One region of the Priestia sp. YIM B13486 genome, then DNA from elsewhere that is predicted to be linked to it. Evidence: riboswitches for the same ligand, from Rfam matches in the RefSeq annotation. Region 1 holds a riboswitch; the other holds the start of a gene.
What was found. A riboswitch is a leader RNA that binds a small molecule or an ion and turns the genes downstream of it on or off. The one in region 1 is predicted to bind cyclic di-GMP.
Positions count from the first base shown of each region.

Region 2: it holds a riboswitch for cyclic di-GMP, as region 1 does, so the genes downstream of both, ACFX4G_RS21715 (anti-repressor SinI family protein) here and ACFX4G_RS12110 (anti-repressor SinI family protein) in region 1, are expected to answer to the same signal.

Region 1 is NZ_JBHZOZ010000004.1:12,837-16,220, reverse strand. It holds gene ACFX4G_RS12125 (SGNH/GDSL hydrolase family protein) at 469-1,227, shown strand; gene ACFX4G_RS12120 (hypothetical protein) at 1,328-1,462, opposite strand; gene ACFX4G_RS12115 (anti-repressor SinI family protein) at 1,740-1,907, shown strand; gene ACFX4G_RS12110 (anti-repressor SinI family protein) at 1,926-2,057, opposite strand; cyclic di-GMP riboswitch class I at 2,076-2,160, opposite strand; partial or broken gene ACFX4G_RS12105 (FAD-dependent oxidoreductase) at 2,473-2,886, shown strand; gene ACFX4G_RS12100 (hypothetical protein) at 3,347-3,384, shown strand, end outside.
Region 2 is NZ_JBHZOZ010000010.1:71,787-75,170, forward strand. It holds gene ACFX4G_RS21695 (hypothetical protein) at 25-249, shown strand; gene ACFX4G_RS21700 (HU family DNA-binding protein) at 543-815, shown strand; gene ACFX4G_RS21705 (hypothetical protein) at 911-1,057, opposite strand; gene ACFX4G_RS21710 (anti-repressor SinI family protein) at 1,386-1,529, shown strand; gene ACFX4G_RS21715 (anti-repressor SinI family protein) at 1,558-1,686, opposite strand; cyclic di-GMP riboswitch class I at 1,709-1,793, opposite strand; gene ACFX4G_RS21720 (DinB family protein) at 2,352-2,840, shown strand; gene ACFX4G_RS21725 (SMI1/KNR4 family protein) at 3,365-3,384, opposite strand, start outside.

The DNA of each region.
Region 1 (3,384 bases):
TAGCATTCCTTTTTCAAAAACGCGTTTTTGCTGTATTCCGCCGGTATCTCTACTGTATAAGGGACAGGTCATATACGCGAATGAGCGTACATTATGTTTTCTTTTTAAGAAACGTGACGTAATTTCCCCAGAAACTTCACGTTTCGCTAGGAAATATGCGAAGTATACGTGTATTTGTAGAGATTTTACGTACGAAAGGTCCCCCATTCCAAATTCTACTAATCTATAATTATTTCTATATCTATTATCGATGTAGCAACTCTACCATCACGGAAGAGCAGTGATGGTAGAGTTGCTAGACCTAAGCGGCAGTCACCCTCCCTTGCGGGTTTGCGCCTGCCGCATAGGTGAACCTTCTAGGGTACATTCAGTGAAGTATTTTCTTGTTGTCTATTTATGTATTCTATTGAATGTGAGTTTGGTGGAGAGAATATAGTTGTTTTTAAAAAGGGGTAAAGGGGAGATTGAATGAAGGCGATGGTTGGGGTAAATGTGGCAGCGGCTGTTTTGTGCGGTGCGGTGATGTATGCGGGGACGCAGCACTGGCAGGAGCAAACGGAAGCGCAGGCAAGTGAAGTAAAAACTGCTGTTGTACATAAAGAAAAACAGTTTTCCGATGTATCTGCTTATACAAAAAATCTTCCAGACTTTATCACAAAGCAAATCCAGTCATCTATCGCAAATAAAAAGCCTCTGACTCTTGTAATTGCCACATCCGCAAAGGAAGCAGGGTGGCCTCAGCAGTTAAAGAAAGAGCTAGAAGCTACATATGGAAGTGATGTATTCACTGTTAAAACACTTTCATACGGCAGCCAAACAACTGGTGAGCTTTTATCCTCACATATTGTGAATCAAATTAATCAACTTCAGCCAAATATTATTTTATTTGAAGCACCTCTTAAAAATGATTATCAGAAGCTTACGTTAGACGATACGCTTAAAAATACAGAGACACTGATTCATCAGCTTAAAGACTTGAAAAAAACTCTGATGCTTCAACCGTCTCAGCCGTACATTTCCCAGACGGAGTCCTATGAAGAAGGGGTAGAAGCTATTCGGGGAGTGGCAGAAGAAAATTGGGTTCACTATTTAAATCATTCGCTTATTTGGCCGTTTCATTTAGGAGAGTATATCAATAAAAACGATGGGAGATTAACAAAGAAAGGAGGTGAAGTATGGGGAGCCTATTTAGTAAATTGGTTCACCGATAAAGAAAAAATAGATTGAATTGTAAGTTATCAGACGTCTTCCCGAACTATTGCCAGACAAAAATAATTGAATGAAGCCCTCTAAGCCAGGATAAGAGAACTTCATTCAAGCTCTTACGTTATCTTACTTTTTTTAAATGTCGGTTTGCTCTGCTTTTATAATAATAAGAGCCGGTGCTTGGGCATTTATAAAGCGTAATACCAAAAAACTGCAAAGGTGTTTTAATTCGTTTTAAAGAATAAGATAAGGGCATTATGGTCCTCCTAAATAAAATGGATTAATATTACAAAATTTGAGTTAATTATACAAAAAAATCCTCGGTTGGTAAACCTTAATAAAGAACAAAATCAAAAAATGTTCTTTATCAGAAACAAAAAAGCGATTTTTCTCTAGAATAATGTCTGTTTTACTGACATAATAGTTTAGGGAGTTTAGTATAATTTTATTACATTAACGTAAAAAAATAGGTATGAGGGTTATATTGCAACAGAATTTGATTTATAATTAGAAAGGTTGAAAGAAGGGATAAAATGGATATTAATGAAAAAAATGATATGTTGCTTCCTCCAGAATGGATGGCCCTTGTTAAGGAAGCAATGGATTCAAATATAACGAAGAATGAGTTTGAAGAGTTTCTTAAACAAAAATCTCTAGAAAATAAAAGTATAGGTAGCAGCAAAAAAACCATTAGAACCTAAGTTCTAATGGTTTTTTTATTATCGTGCTTTATTTTGTTGTAAAAAATCCTTAATTTCTTTGCTAGATAAGCCCAGCTGTTTTGCTTCGTAAATAAGTTGTAGCCATTCTTTATCTAGTTCGTTATCAAATACTTTGTTCAGCTTTTCCATCAAGTCTGCTCCTTTAGTAAAGGAAACTCAGCCATCATAGTGTAAAAACCGTAGATCTGTAGTTTTGCGTCCTAACTTTTCAATTAGTTTGCCTTTTTCTGTAAGAATATAATTTAAATTATATTCTACTATACTTAGTCTGTAAAAACATGTAAAAAATAAGTTTTTGAGACTAAGTTTCCGTTATTTTAAGCATCTTCAAAAGCATTCTATTCCCTATGAGAGACTTTTCGTATAAATATTTTTTCTTTATATTCCAACATTGTAATCGCATACATAAAACTTATATGTTAGATAACCTAACACATAAGTTTAATGATTCAGAAAATTCATATACCTTAAATGTATCTTTAAAGATGCATAGAAAATATATCTTTGAAACAAGCAGGTATAGACGCCAGGGGAGGAATGGAAGATGCAAAAAAAGAAACTCGTATTGATTGGAAATGGAATGGCTGGAGTTCGAGCGATTGAAGAAGTATTGAAGGTTTCAAACGAAGCATTTGAGATTACGATTTTCGGAAGCGAGCCGCATCCGAACTATAATCGTATTTTACTATCAAAAGTGCTGCAAGGAAATACGAATGTTGAAGACATTACGCTAAACGATTGGAACTGGTATCAAGAAAACAATATTACATTATATACGGGCAAAACGGTTACTAGTATCGATTCAGTAAAAAAAGAAGTAGCGACAAACAGTGGCAGAGTAGAATCATATGATGGATTAATTTTAGCAACGGGTTCTCTTCCTTTTATTCTTCCGATTCCAGGATCAGATAAAAAAGGAGTTACGGCTTTTCGAGATATAAAAGAAACGGAAGATATACGGGGACGCAGCACTGGCAAGAGCAAACGGAAGCGCAGGCAAGTGAAGTAAAAACTGCTGTTGTACATAAAGAAAATAATTTTCTGATGTATCTGCTTATACAAAAAATCTTCCAGACTTTATCACAAAGCAAATCGAGTCATCTATTGCAAATAAAAAGCCTCTTACTCTTGTAATTGCCACATCCGCGAAGGAAGCGGGGTGGCCTCAACAGTTAAAAAAAGAGCTAGCAGCTACATATGGAAGTGATGTATTTACGATCAAAACCCTTTCATACGGCAGTCAAACAACTGATGAGCTTTTATCCTCACATATTGCCGATCAAATTGATCAACTTCAGCCAAACATTATTCTTTTTGAAGCACCTCTTAAAAATGACTATCAGCACCTTACGCTAGATGATACGCTTGAAAATACAGACAAGCTGATTTATCAGCTCAAAGACTTGAAAAAAACCCTTATGATTCAGCCGTCACAGCCATATATTTCACAAACGGA
Region 2 (3,384 bases), on a different contig from region 1:
TAAGAAAGAGGAGGAAGAAATCCTATGATAAGCATAAAAAAAGTTGCTTGTACTCATTATGGAATAAGAATGGACGTTTTTAAACCTGAGGAAATAATTAGCTTTAATCATTTGCAATCAAGAGGATACCTCACTTGTCCTTATTGTGGCGATATCGAAATCGCTCATGAATGCCAAGAAGGAAAATCAAGGTTTGTAGTTGCTGCTAATAGAGTTCATACTCATGATTGCCTCTCGAAAGAGTCATAAAAAATTAGTCGCTCTAAAAAGATCCATCCTTTTAGAGCGACTAATTTTACTTACACAAAAGTCTTTTCAAAATGACATATTTTATAGAAGAAACTCGCCAAAAAAGTAGCCTTTGCTCAACGGGAGCAAAGGCTTATTAGAATTTAGGCGGTTGGGAAATATGATATTAGTTTGAGCTAAATTAAAAAATCATCTCCCTTTTACCTAACCTTATTAAGTGACAAGTGTGTAAAAGCTATGATATGTTAGCATCTCTACATATGATCTAAAATTAGAGAATGAGGTGTTTGAATATGAATAAAACTGAACTAGTAGATGCGGTTGCTACACAAGCAGAACTATCAAAGCAAGATGCTAAAAAAGCTGTGGAAGCGTTGTTTGAGACGGTTTCTAACACACTTGCGAAAGAAGAAAAAATTCAGTTGATTGGATTTGGAACATTTGAAGTACGTGAACGTGCAGCCCGTACAGGTCGTAACCCTCAAACAGGTGAGGAAATGACAATTCCGGCTTCAAAGGCTCCTGCTTTTAAACCAGGAAAAGAATTAAAAGAAGCCGTTAAATAAATATGTCTTATAATCAGCCCTCTCTAGAGATAGACTTCTAAAGGGGGCTATTTTTCACGGTGAAAAACTTCTAAATACCTACACACAAATATTACCTAATCAAGGTTTCTATTTTCTTGTGTCGTCTTAGAGTTTGAGGTAGGCTCTTTGCCAAGTCCAGGTTTCCAATTACCTAACTTGTTTTTTAAGTAATCCTTTAAAAAATCACGTTTCTTTTTTCGTCTTTTATCCCTGTTTTTCATAAGTACTCACCACCTTTAGGTTACTTAATAGGTGCAATTTCTCCTTATTATAATTATGTTGAAAAATCCACTCCTTATGCTAAATCTATAAGTGAAGATACTTTTTCTCGTCGGTGAAGGGAATATCAGAGTATAAAAAATGCGGTGACTCCGGAAGAATAATAGAAAGAATTTTATTTTTCACTACATAAAAAGCTATCTATAGTCGATTAAAGTAAAGAGGATTAACTATTTAGTTGTAATATAGTGGATGGTCACTATAAAATAGGGTTTTAAGCTTAAAATAAACGGTAAATGATAAAAAGGATTTATGTAAGGAGGTACTATTATGAAAAAGTCTATAGCAGTTCTGCCAGAAGAGTGGATGAAGCTAGTTAAAGATGCAATGAATTCAAATGTGAGTAAAGAAGAATTTAAACAGTTTCTAGAAGCAAAATCTCAAGATAACACGATAGCAAAAAACATTAGATAGCGTGCCTATCTAATGTTTTTTGTTATCACTAGGTTTGTGTATTATCTAAGAATGCTTTTACTTCTTTAACCGATAACCCTACTTCCTTAGCCTCTTGGATAAGTCTAATCCATTCTTGGTCTAAATGTGGCGTTATTACTTCTTTTTTACTGTCCATAAACATAAATTCCTCCAGATTTTCAGGAGGCTCAGCTGTCATAGTCAATTGACTTTAGACCTGTAGCTTTGCGTCCTAGCTTTTCAACTAGTTTGCCTTTATCTGAATGTGTAAATTTATATAAATATTACTACATAATGGATGTTGAAATATGTCGAAATAAGTATTCTTATAATTATTTTCTGAATTAAATAACTATTCCTAACTCCAAAAACAATGCTGAGAGTTATCAGCTGGGAAGAGACGTAAACCAAGCGTACAATAAGGCCTAGTATTTTTAATACGTCTAAAAAGGATTGTTTATAAGATTAAATTGTCACTTTAAAAGGTAATTTGCACTTATTTTAAGTGCTATTTTGCATATTATTATAACATAAGATAAAAATAAATAAGTTATTGAACATAGAAAAGTGAACAGGGTTTTGTAACATTTTTGACAATAAAACACGCCTCTTTCAAATCAAGAAGAAGCGTGTTCAGAAAAGGACGAGTTTTGGAACAAATAATAAAATGTGTGCTTTTTTAACGTTGTTCAGCAATTGGGTAAGGGAGGTAATCAGATGGTTCATCTCGAAATTGTAAGTTATGCCAGAACAACATGCCGCAAATGAATATTGACCAATGGGATTATCTATTAAAAGGGATAAGATTGGAGGGAATAGAAAATGGATGTAAGGACACTTTTGTTACAACAATGGGCAAGCTGCTTAGATAAAGAAGACTGGTTTCCACCACTTGAAAAAGTACTAGAGAATATTACTTTGGAACAGGCAATTTGGAAACCAGTTGAAGGGGCACATTCCATTTGGGAATTAGTTTGTCATTTACTTTTCTATGAAAAGAGAATTCTGTTACGCTTTCTAGGTGAAACAGCAAATGAACCAAAGGCAGAAAATAATGGCGCTACATATCGATTACCAACTGAGACCTTTCAAAATTGGAAGGAAACAAAACAAGAATACTTTTCTGTTCATCGTGAACTTGAAAAAATACTAGCAAAATCAGAACTAGAAGATTTGTATAGACCGATTCCTGATGACAATCCATTAGTGCTTGAACTGAAGAGTTTAGCAATGCACGACGCATATCATATTGGGCAAATTGTATTCCTTAGTAAAATGCAAGGAGCTTGGGCAAGGAAACGCAGCTTTTAAAAAGTTTTATTAGCTTTACAGTTATTCCACTATAGAGCACTATTCCGAAGTGATGATAAAAGTCCAATTTCTTAATTTTAATATTGAGAAATTGGACTTTTTATATTTATTTATAGTGCAAAATATCGCTTGAAAAAGGTGCAAAATAACTCCTAAAGTGACAATTAAATAGACGCATTATCGTTTATTTTTTTACCGTCTAAAAAGGTGTACCTTTTTAGACTACCTATATTGGACAACCCTGAACATTAACAAAATAAAAGGCTACACCATAATGAAATGATGTAGCCTTTTATTTTTGAGTATTAGATAAAATTTGTAAAATATAATCAGTTTCGCTACAAATATATCACATTCATATGATTAATAAATAAATTTTTTTGGCGTTTCTGCATTTATCTAAACGTAACATTTTTTATGCAGTACGTATTATTTATCCAAAGCCCTTTTATTAGTTGTGCATCGGAAAGAGTCATTATGGGAACTTACTTATAATAAATTGCACTTAATAAAAAAAGAGCTATTTAAATGCTTAACTTTCCAC